DNA from 2 places in the Kitasatospora sp. NPDC048298 genome. Region 1 is predicted to be linked to the other one. Evidence: riboswitches for the same ligand, from Rfam matches in the RefSeq annotation. Region 1 holds a riboswitch; the other holds the start of a gene.

Region 1 (4,323 bases):
CCGAGCTGGTCATGGCCGGCCGCTCGCACAACGTGGCCGCGCAGGCCACCACCCTGGGCAAGCGGTTCGCCTCGATCACCGACGAGCTGCTGGTCGCCTTCCGCCGCCTGGAGGAGCTGATCGCCCGCTACCCGCTGCGCGGGATCAAGGGCCCGGTCGGCACCGCCCAGGACATGCTGGACCTCCTCGGTGGGGACACCGAGAAGCTCGCCGAGCTGGAGCGCCGGGTCGCCGGGCACCTCGGCTTCGACCACGTGCTGACCAGCGTCGGCCAGGTCTACCCGCGCTCGCTGGACTTCGAGGTGCTCACCGCCCTCGTCCAGCTGGCCGCCGCGCCGTCCAGCCTGGCCAAGACCATCCGCCTGATGGCCGGCCACGAGCTGGTGACGGAGGGCTTCAAGGAGGGCCAGGTCGGCTCCTCCGCGATGCCCCACAAGATGAACACCCGCTCCTGCGAGCGCGTCAACGGCCTGGCCGTCATCCTGCGCGGCTACGCCTCGATGACCGGCGAGCTGGCCGGCGACCAGTGGAACGAGGGCGACGTCTCCTGCTCGGTGGTGCGCCGGGTCGCGCTGCCGGACGCGTTCTTCGCCTTCGACGGCCTGCTGGAGACCTTCCTGACCGTCCTCGACGAGTTCGGCGCCTTCCCCGCCGTGATCGAGGCCGAGCTGGACCGCTACCTGCCGTTCCTCGCCACCACCAAGGTGCTGATGGGCGCGGTGCGCGCGGGCGTCGGCCGGGAGACCGGGCACGAGGTCATCAAGGAGCACGCCGTCGCCTCCGCGCTGGCGATGCGCGCCGGCGCCCGGGAGAACGAGCTGCTGGACCGGCTGGCCGCCGACGAGCGGATCCCGCTGGACCGGGCCGCCCTGGACGCGCTGCTGGCCGACAAGCTGTCCTTCACCGGCGCGGCCGGCGCCCAGGTCGCCGAGGTCGTCCGCCAGGTGGAGGCCGTCGCGGCCGCCTACCCGGAGGCCGCCAAGTACGCGCCCGCCGACATTCTCTGACGGGTGGCATTCCCTGACGGGAAGCGCCTTCTGACGTAGCGTCAGCCCTTGGGTGAGGGCCCCGCCGCCGGACCGGTGGCGGGGCCCTCGCGCGTCACGGGGACGTGGCCCGGGTCGAGCGGCGGGGCGGTGGGCCCGCACGGCCAGTCGCAGTTCGGCTCGGCCACCGGCTGCTCCTCGGGGGCGAGCACGTTGCCCCGTACGGTCGCGGAGGCGATCAGCCCGCCGGCGACCAGCAGGCCCGCGCAGATCAGCATGGCGGTGTGGAAGGCGGCGTCGACCGAGGAGGGCACCCGGTAGGCGTCGCCGCTCAGCCCGGCCAGCGCCGGCAGGGCGGCCACCGCGAGCAGGCCGGCCGCGCGGGCGGCGGCGTTGTTGACCCCGCTGGCGATGCCCGCGTGGCGGACCTCGACGGCGGCCAGCACGGTCGCCGTCAGCGGTGCGACCAGCAGCGTCATGCCGCAGCCCAGCACCGTGACGGCGGGCAGCACGTCCACCCAGTACGAGGAGTCCGGGCCGATGCGCAGCATCAGCAGCACCCCGGCGGCGCACAGCATCGGGCCGACGGTGAGCGGGATGCGCGGGCCGATCCGCTTGCCGAGGCGCCCGGCACGGGCGGACAGCAGCAGCATCAGCACGGTGATCGGCACCAGGGCGAAGCCCGAGACCAGCGGCGAGAACCCGGACACGATCTGGAGCTGCACCACCAGCAGGAAGAAGACGCCGCTGAACGCCGCGTACACGCACAGGGTGACCAGGTTCACCGCGGTGAACAGCCGGGAGGAGAAGAGGCCGAGCGGCAGCATTGGTTCGGGTGCGCGGCGCTCGACGGCCACGAAGGCGACGCCGAGCGCCACCCCGATCACCCCGCTGACCCAGACGGTGGGGGACAGGCCCTCGCCGGCCGCGGTCAGCGCATAGGTGATCGCGCCGAGGGCGAGGGCGGCGAGCACGGCGCCGAGCACGTCGAAGCGGCCGGAGGCGTCCTTGTCCCGGCTCTCCGGCACCGACCGGGTGGCGACGGCGATCACGGCGGCGGCGAGCGGCAGGTTCAGCAGGAAGATCCAGCGCCAGCCGGGTCCGTCCACCAGCCAGCCGCCGAGGAACGGGCCGACCGCGGCCGACACCCCGCCCAGGCCGGACCAGAGGCCGACCGCCGCCGAGCGGTCGTCAGGGTGGAAGACGGCCTGGAGCATGGCGAGCGAGCCGGGGGTGAGCAGTGCTCCGCCGATGCCCTGGACGGCGCGGGCGGCGATCAGCACGTGGATGTTCGGTGCGGCGGCGCAGGCGGCGGAGGCGATGGCGAACCAGACCACGCCGATCAGGAAGACCTTGCGCCGCCCGTAGCGGTCGCCCAGTGCGCCGCCGAGCAGGATCAGGCCCGCCAGGGTGAGCAGATAGGCGTTCAGGGTCCATTGCAGGGACGCGAGGGAGGCGCCGAGGTCGGCGCCGATCCGGGGCAGGGCGACGTTCACCACGGTGCCGTCGAGCATCGCCATGCTGGAGCCGAGCACCGTCGCCAGTAGTACCCAGCGGCCCTGCGCGGTGCTCAGGCGCAGGGTGCCGGCCTCTGAGGTGGCCACGGGCGAATCCTGCGCTGCCGGGGCGCACGTGACAAGGGTCACCGGTGGGTGTGTTGACGGTGGGCGGGGTGTGAGTAGGCGGCTGCGCAGCGTCGCGGATCTCGGCGCAGGGTCGTGGATCAGTGGCGGGGGGTGAATGGATTGTGTACGGATCGTGGGCTCCGGCCTGCGGAGGGTCACCGGGGGAGGGGGAATGGTTGCGCTTTCAAAGATCGACATTGCTTCACCCGAACGGATGGGTTTTAGTTCAGCGACCGCCCGGCCAGTCCGGACGGATCCGCCGGGTGGAACGCCGAGTCCTGCCGCTGCCCGGTGGTTCGAAACGAACTCTGTACGGCAGGAGCGGGGGACCCACAGGTAAGTCGCCGGACCGGAGTTCGCGCCTCAGGGCGCGGGCGTCCAGGACCGGCTAGGGGTGAAGCCGCGCATGCGGCCGGGCAACTCCAGCCCGAACCCGACAGCTCACCTCGCAGGCGTCGGAGAGGAAACTTCCATGCCTGCTCAGGCTCGTCGTATCGCCCTGCCCCGCGCCGCCCGCATCGGCATCGCCACCGCCGTCACCGGTGTCTCCTTCGCCCTCCCGCTCGTCACCGCGATGAGTGCCCAGGCCCACACCGCTCCGGCCGCGCCGGTCGCGCAGGCCGCCGCCTCCGCCGGCGCCGAGTCGGCCGCTCCGGCCGCTGCTCCGGCCACCGCTCCGGCCGCCCGGGCCGCGCAGGAGAGCTACCGCGTCGTCAGCGGTGACACCCTGTCCAAGATCGCCGAGGTCAAGAACGTCGAGGGCGGCTGGCACGCGCTGTACGAGCGGAACCGCTCGGTCGTCGGTGCCAACCCGAACCTGATCTTCGCCGGCCAGCAGCTCGCGCTGCCGGGCCACGCCGTCGCGCCGTCGGCCGACTCCGCTCCGGCGAAGCCCGCCGCCCCGGCCGCCCCGGCCGCTCCCGCGACCCAGGCCGCCAAGGCGCAGGACCAGGTTCAGGTGCGGACCGAGGTCGCCAAGCCGTCCGCGCAGCTGCAGACCCAGCTGCAGGTCGCCACCCCGGCCCAGGCCGTGACCGCCACTCCGGTCGCCGCCGCCACCTCCGGCTTCGTCGCCCCGCTGGCCAACCCGAGGCTCGGCACCGCCTACGGCGTGGCCGGCTCGATGTGGGCCTCCGGCCACCACACCGGCCAGGACTTCGTCGCCTCCACCGGCACCCCGCTGCGCGCCATCGCCAACGGTGTCGTGGTCAAGGCCGGCAACGGCGGCGCCTACGGCAACGAGGTCGAGATCAAGCTCGCCGACGGCCACTACGCCGAGTACGCGCACCTCTCCTCGATCGGTGTGAGGATCGGTCAGGCCGTCACCGTCGGCCAGCAGATCGGCCTCTCCGGCGCCACCGGCAACGTGACCGGCCCGCACCTGCACTTCGAGATCCGCAACGGCTCGGAGTACGGCTCGGACATCAACCCGGTCGCCTACCTGCGCGCGCACGGCGTCGCGCTCTGACCCACGGCTGAACTCCGAGGGTTTCCGGAACCACCGTCGCTGCGGGGCGAAACGATCCTCCGGGATGGTCATGTCGGGTGACCGCTCGACCGGGTGATCGCCGCACGGCGGACATGGGCGCGGGACACGCCCAGGCCGGCCCGGCCGTACGAGGACTCCTCGTGCGGCCGGGCCGGCCACTGCCGTTTCCGCGCCGCCCGGCTGTTCCCGGGTTCGTTCGGACGGGTCGAACGCGGCGTCAACT
Region 2 (4,323 bases), on a different contig from region 1:
GAACTGGAGACCGCGGCCGAGCAGGGCCGCCGGTCGGCCCGCGAGGGGCGCAGCGTCGAGGACATGCGGCTGCGGCTGCTGCTGGACACCGTGCTGCAGTCGGCCCAGGGTCTGCAGCGGGAGCTGGCGCTGCCGGTCTCCCAGATCCGCCCGGCGGACCTGGTGGAGGCGGTGGTGCCGGGGGCGGCCTCGCCGCACGACGTGGCCCGGCGCGGGCTGGCCGAGGACGATCCGGCGCTGCTGGACCAGCTGCTGGCGATCCCCCAGGTGCACCTGGTGGTGGACGGCTACAACGTGACCAAGACCGGCTATCCGGCGCTGCCGCTGGAGCAGCAGCGGATCCGGCTGCTGGGCGGGCTGGCGATGCTGGCCCAGCGCACCCAGGCGGAGGTCACCTGCGTGTTCGACGGGCAGGACCTGGACGTCCCGGTGATCATGGCGCCACCGCGCGGGGTCCGGGTGCGGTTCAGTCGGACCGGGGAGACGGCCGACGAGCTGATCCGCCGTCTGGTGCGGGCCGAGCCGCAGGGCCGTCCGGTGGTGGTGGTGTCCACCGACCGGGAGGTCGCGGAGGGCGTGCGGAAGGCGGGCGCGCGCCCCGTGGCGTCGGTGCTGCTGTTGAACCGGCTGGCCCGGCCCTGACCTCGGCCGATTCCGGGTGATTCCTGGTCAGGGGTGGTCCCGGGGCTTTGTGAGGGGGCTGTGGAGTCAGTGTGGGGTGGCCGAGTTCATGCCATCGGGGGAGTGGCAAAACGGATAGATCTTCACTAGGGTCTGGCGTCAAACCTATTTTCGGGAATCTCATCCCATCAGGTGAGTCCGCTGGAAGAAGGAGCCGGTCCCTTGGCCTCCCACCGCCGTCCCAAGCAGCCGAGCCGCGCGCGGATCTCCGTGCTCACCGCTGCCGCTGCGACCGCGGTCGCCCTCTCCGCCCAGGTGGCCGCGCACGCCGCGCCGCAGCCGAACAAGGCGGACGTCAAGGCGCAGATCGACCAGCTCCAGGAGGAGCAGGAGCAGGCGGCGGAGAAGTACAACGGCGCCAAGGAGCGGGCCGACCAGCTGCGCAAGCAGGCCGACCAGCTGCAGGACCAGGTGGCCCGCAGCCAGGAGCAGATGACCCAGCTCCAGGGCGGCCTGGCCGAGGTGGCGGGGGATCAGTACCGCTCCGGCGGCATCGACCCGTCCGTCCAGCTGATGCTCTCCTCCGACCCGTCCGGCTACCTGGAGAAGGCCTCGACCGTCCAGCAGGCCAGCACCAGCCAGGCCGAGGCGCTCAAGGGGCTGCTGGAGCAGCAGCGCCGGCTGGACCAGGAGAAGGCCGAGGCGGCCGCCGTGCTCGCCTCGCTGGACACCACCACCAAGGACCTCAACCAGGCCAAGGCGGACGTCAACACCAAGCTGAAGGCCGCCCAGGACCTGCTGAACTCGCTCAGCGCCGCCGACCGCGCCGCGCTGAAGGCCCAGCAGGCGCAGGACGACCGCGCCTCGCGCGGCAGCGAGCGGGTCGACCTCGGCAGCCTGCCGCCGGCCAGCGGCTACGCGGCCGTGGCGATGGCCAAGGCGATGAGCAAGCAGGGCTCGCCGTACGTGTGGGGCGCAACCGGCTCGACCACCTTCGACTGCTCGGGCCTGATGGTCTGGTCGTACGGGCAGGCGGGCGTCTCGCTGCCGCGCACCTCGCAGGAGCAGGGCCACTACGGCACCCGGGTGCCCTCGCTGGACCAGGCCCAGCCCGGCGACCTGGTGATCTACGGCTCCGACATGCACCACGTCGGGATGTACATCGGCAACGGCATGGTGGTCCACGCGCCGCACACCGGTGACGTGGTGAAGGTGATGAAGGCCGACGCGATGCCGATCAACACCATCCGCCGGGTCTGACGGCCCGACACGCCCGCGGGGCTCCTCGGGGGCCTGTGAAAAGCGCCACCCTCGCCGTGGGGGTGGCGTTCGGCTTTCCCGCCCTTTCCTGACCACATGCTGAGAACCGATCAGCCTTGTGTGTGCCTGTGGTCACCATCGGTCATTTTCACAAAAGAACTTGGGTAATCTTCTGTCTTTTTTCTGACAAGGATTTGAACGGATCACGGTTCAGTTACTAGGGTCATGCTCCGAACCACCGCACTGTCGATCGCCCAGCCAGGGTGGCGGCGGTGGTTACCGCCGAGTTCGCGAGGCAGCGGGGCAGGTCGAAGCGACTGCCCGACAGGGGAGCCCAGTATTCGGGGGCGCTGCGGAGCGGAGCCGGGGAACCACGTTCCTCCGGGGTGAATCGGCGCCAGGTCGGCCGGTGGAACGGCCGTGAGGCGTCGTAGGGCATGCTTCCGGCCCGAACCCGTCAGCTCACCCGGTAGGCGGATGTAGGAAGAAGGAGTCCGCCTTCGTGGCGTCCCATCGTCGTCCCAAGCCCGCCGGTCGCGCCCGCGTCTCGATCCTGACGGGTGTCGCCGCGGCGGCCGTCGTCCTCTCCGCGCAGGGTGCCCACGCGGACCCGCAGCCGACCAAGGAACAGGTCAAGGGGCAGGTCGACCAGCTCAACGAGCAGGCCGAGGTCGCGACCGAGAACTACAACGCCGCCCAGGCCAAGCAGCAGGAGCTGGAGAAGCAGGTCTCCGGCCTGCAGGACCAGGTGGCCCGTCAGCAGGCCCAGGTCACCGAGCTCCAGGGCGGCCTCGCCGAGATCGCCGGCGAGCAGTACCGCAACGGGGGCATATCCCCGACCGTCCAGCTGATGTTCTCCTCCAGCCCGGACAACTTCCTCAGCCAGGCCGGCACGCTGAACCAGGCCGGCAGCACCCAGAAGGGTCAGCTGAAGGAGCTCCAGGAGCAGCAGCGCAAGCTCGACCAGGACCGCAACGAGGCCCAGGGCAAGCTCGCCGAGCTGGAGTCGACCACCCAGCAGCTGAAGGCCTCCAAGGACGAGGTCCAGGGCAAGCTGAAGGCGGCCCAGGACCTGCTCAACACCCTGACCGAGCAGGACCGCCAGGCGCTGCGCCAGGCCGAGGAGAAGGCCGCGGCCGACGCCAAGGCCAAGGCCGACGCCGCCCAGGCGCAGCAGCAGCAGGCCGACCGCGCCTCGCGCGACAACAGCCGCGGCAACCTGGCGACCGGCTCGACCGCCGCTCCGGTGAAGGTGGCCGCGGGCAGCTCGCGCGGTGCCGCCGCCCTCTCGTACGCCGCGTCCAAGGTCGGCAGCCCGTACGTCTGGGGCGCCACCGGCCCGGGCTCCTTCGACTGCTCCGGCCTGATGGTCTGGGCGTTCAACCAGGCCGGGGTGTCGCTGCCGCGCACCTCGCAGGCGCAGGCCGGGGCCGGCACCCGGATCGGCTCGGACATCTCCCAGGCCCAGCCCGGCGACCTGCTGATCTTCTACAGCGACGCTCACCACGTCGGCATCTACGCCGGCAACGGCCAGGTGCTGCACGCTCCCAAGCCGGGTGCGTCGGTGCGCTACGAGGCGGTCGGCAACATGCCGCTGGCCTCCATCGTGCGGGTCTGATCCCCGCTCGGACGCCTCCGGGCCCGGCCTTCCCCAGGGAAGGCCGGGCCTGCGGCTTTTCCGGCGGATCGAGCTGATGTCCGATTAGGGGTCGAATATTCGGGTTGGGAGGGGTTTGGACTCGCTTGCCCGGACTCGCTAACGTCTGCCACCGGACTCCCGCTCGACGGCCGCCCGTCCCGGTGCGGCGGCGGGGCCGCGCCGCAGGATTGGAGCCGCTGCCGCCATGCCCGTGCACCGCCGTTCCCAACTGCTCACCCGGGCGCTGGTGCTGACCGCGGCCGCCGCCACCGCGCTGGGCGTGGCCGCCGGAGGCCGCGCCCAGGCCGCGCCGGACAGCCCGGACCCGGGCGACCGTCAGGACGTCAGGACGCAGGTCGAGCAGCTGTACGACGAGGCCGAGCAGGCCTCCGAGAAGGCCAACGCGGCGCAGGAGGCCCAGCGGCGGCTCCAGGGCGAGACCACGATCCTCCAGGGCGAGATCGCCATCGCCCAGGACCAGCTCAACGAGCTGCGCGGCGACCTGGCGACGGTGGCCGGGGCCGAGTACCGCGGCGGCGGGATGGCCCAGACCGCCCAGCTGTTCCTCTCGCCCGACCCGGAGGGCTACCTGGTCCGCGCCCGCACCCTGGGCCAGGCCGCCGCGCGCCAGCAGGAGACCCTGCACGAGCTGGTCACCAGGCAGCGCCGGCTCGACCAGCGCCGCACCGAGGCGGCCGGCAAGCTCGCCGAACTGGACCAGACCCGCCGCACGCTCGCCGACACCAAGCAGCAGATCCAGCAGCGGCTCGCCGGGGCACAGAAGCTGCTGAACGGTCTGGGCG

The links. Region 1 has a riboswitch for cyclic di-AMP ahead of ACGF0D_RS18805 (peptidoglycan DD-metalloendopeptidase family protein). Riboswitches for the same ligand answer to the same signal wherever they lie in the genome.
Region 2: linked by a shared signal. The riboswitch ahead of ACGF0D_RS32580 (NlpC/P60 family protein) and the one ahead of ACGF0D_RS18805 (peptidoglycan DD-metalloendopeptidase family protein) in region 1 are both predicted to bind cyclic di-AMP.

The regions. Positions count from the first base shown of each region.
Region 1 is NZ_JBICYZ010000023.1:37,200-41,522, forward strand. It holds gene purB (adenylosuccinate lyase) at 1-1,007, shown strand, start outside; gene ACGF0D_RS18800 (MFS transporter) at 1,049-2,590, opposite strand; cyclic di-AMP (ydaO/yuaA leader) riboswitch at 2,944-3,081, shown strand; gene ACGF0D_RS18805 (peptidoglycan DD-metalloendopeptidase family protein) at 3,084-4,079, shown strand.
Region 2 is NZ_JBICYZ010000058.1:19,770-24,092, forward strand. It holds gene ACGF0D_RS32570 (NYN domain-containing protein) at 1-642, shown strand, start outside; gene ACGF0D_RS32575 (NlpC/P60 family protein) at 844-1,881, shown strand; cyclic di-AMP (ydaO/yuaA leader) riboswitch at 2,220-2,373, shown strand; gene ACGF0D_RS32580 (NlpC/P60 family protein) at 2,384-3,499, shown strand; gene ACGF0D_RS32585 (NlpC/P60 family protein) at 3,726-4,323, shown strand, end outside.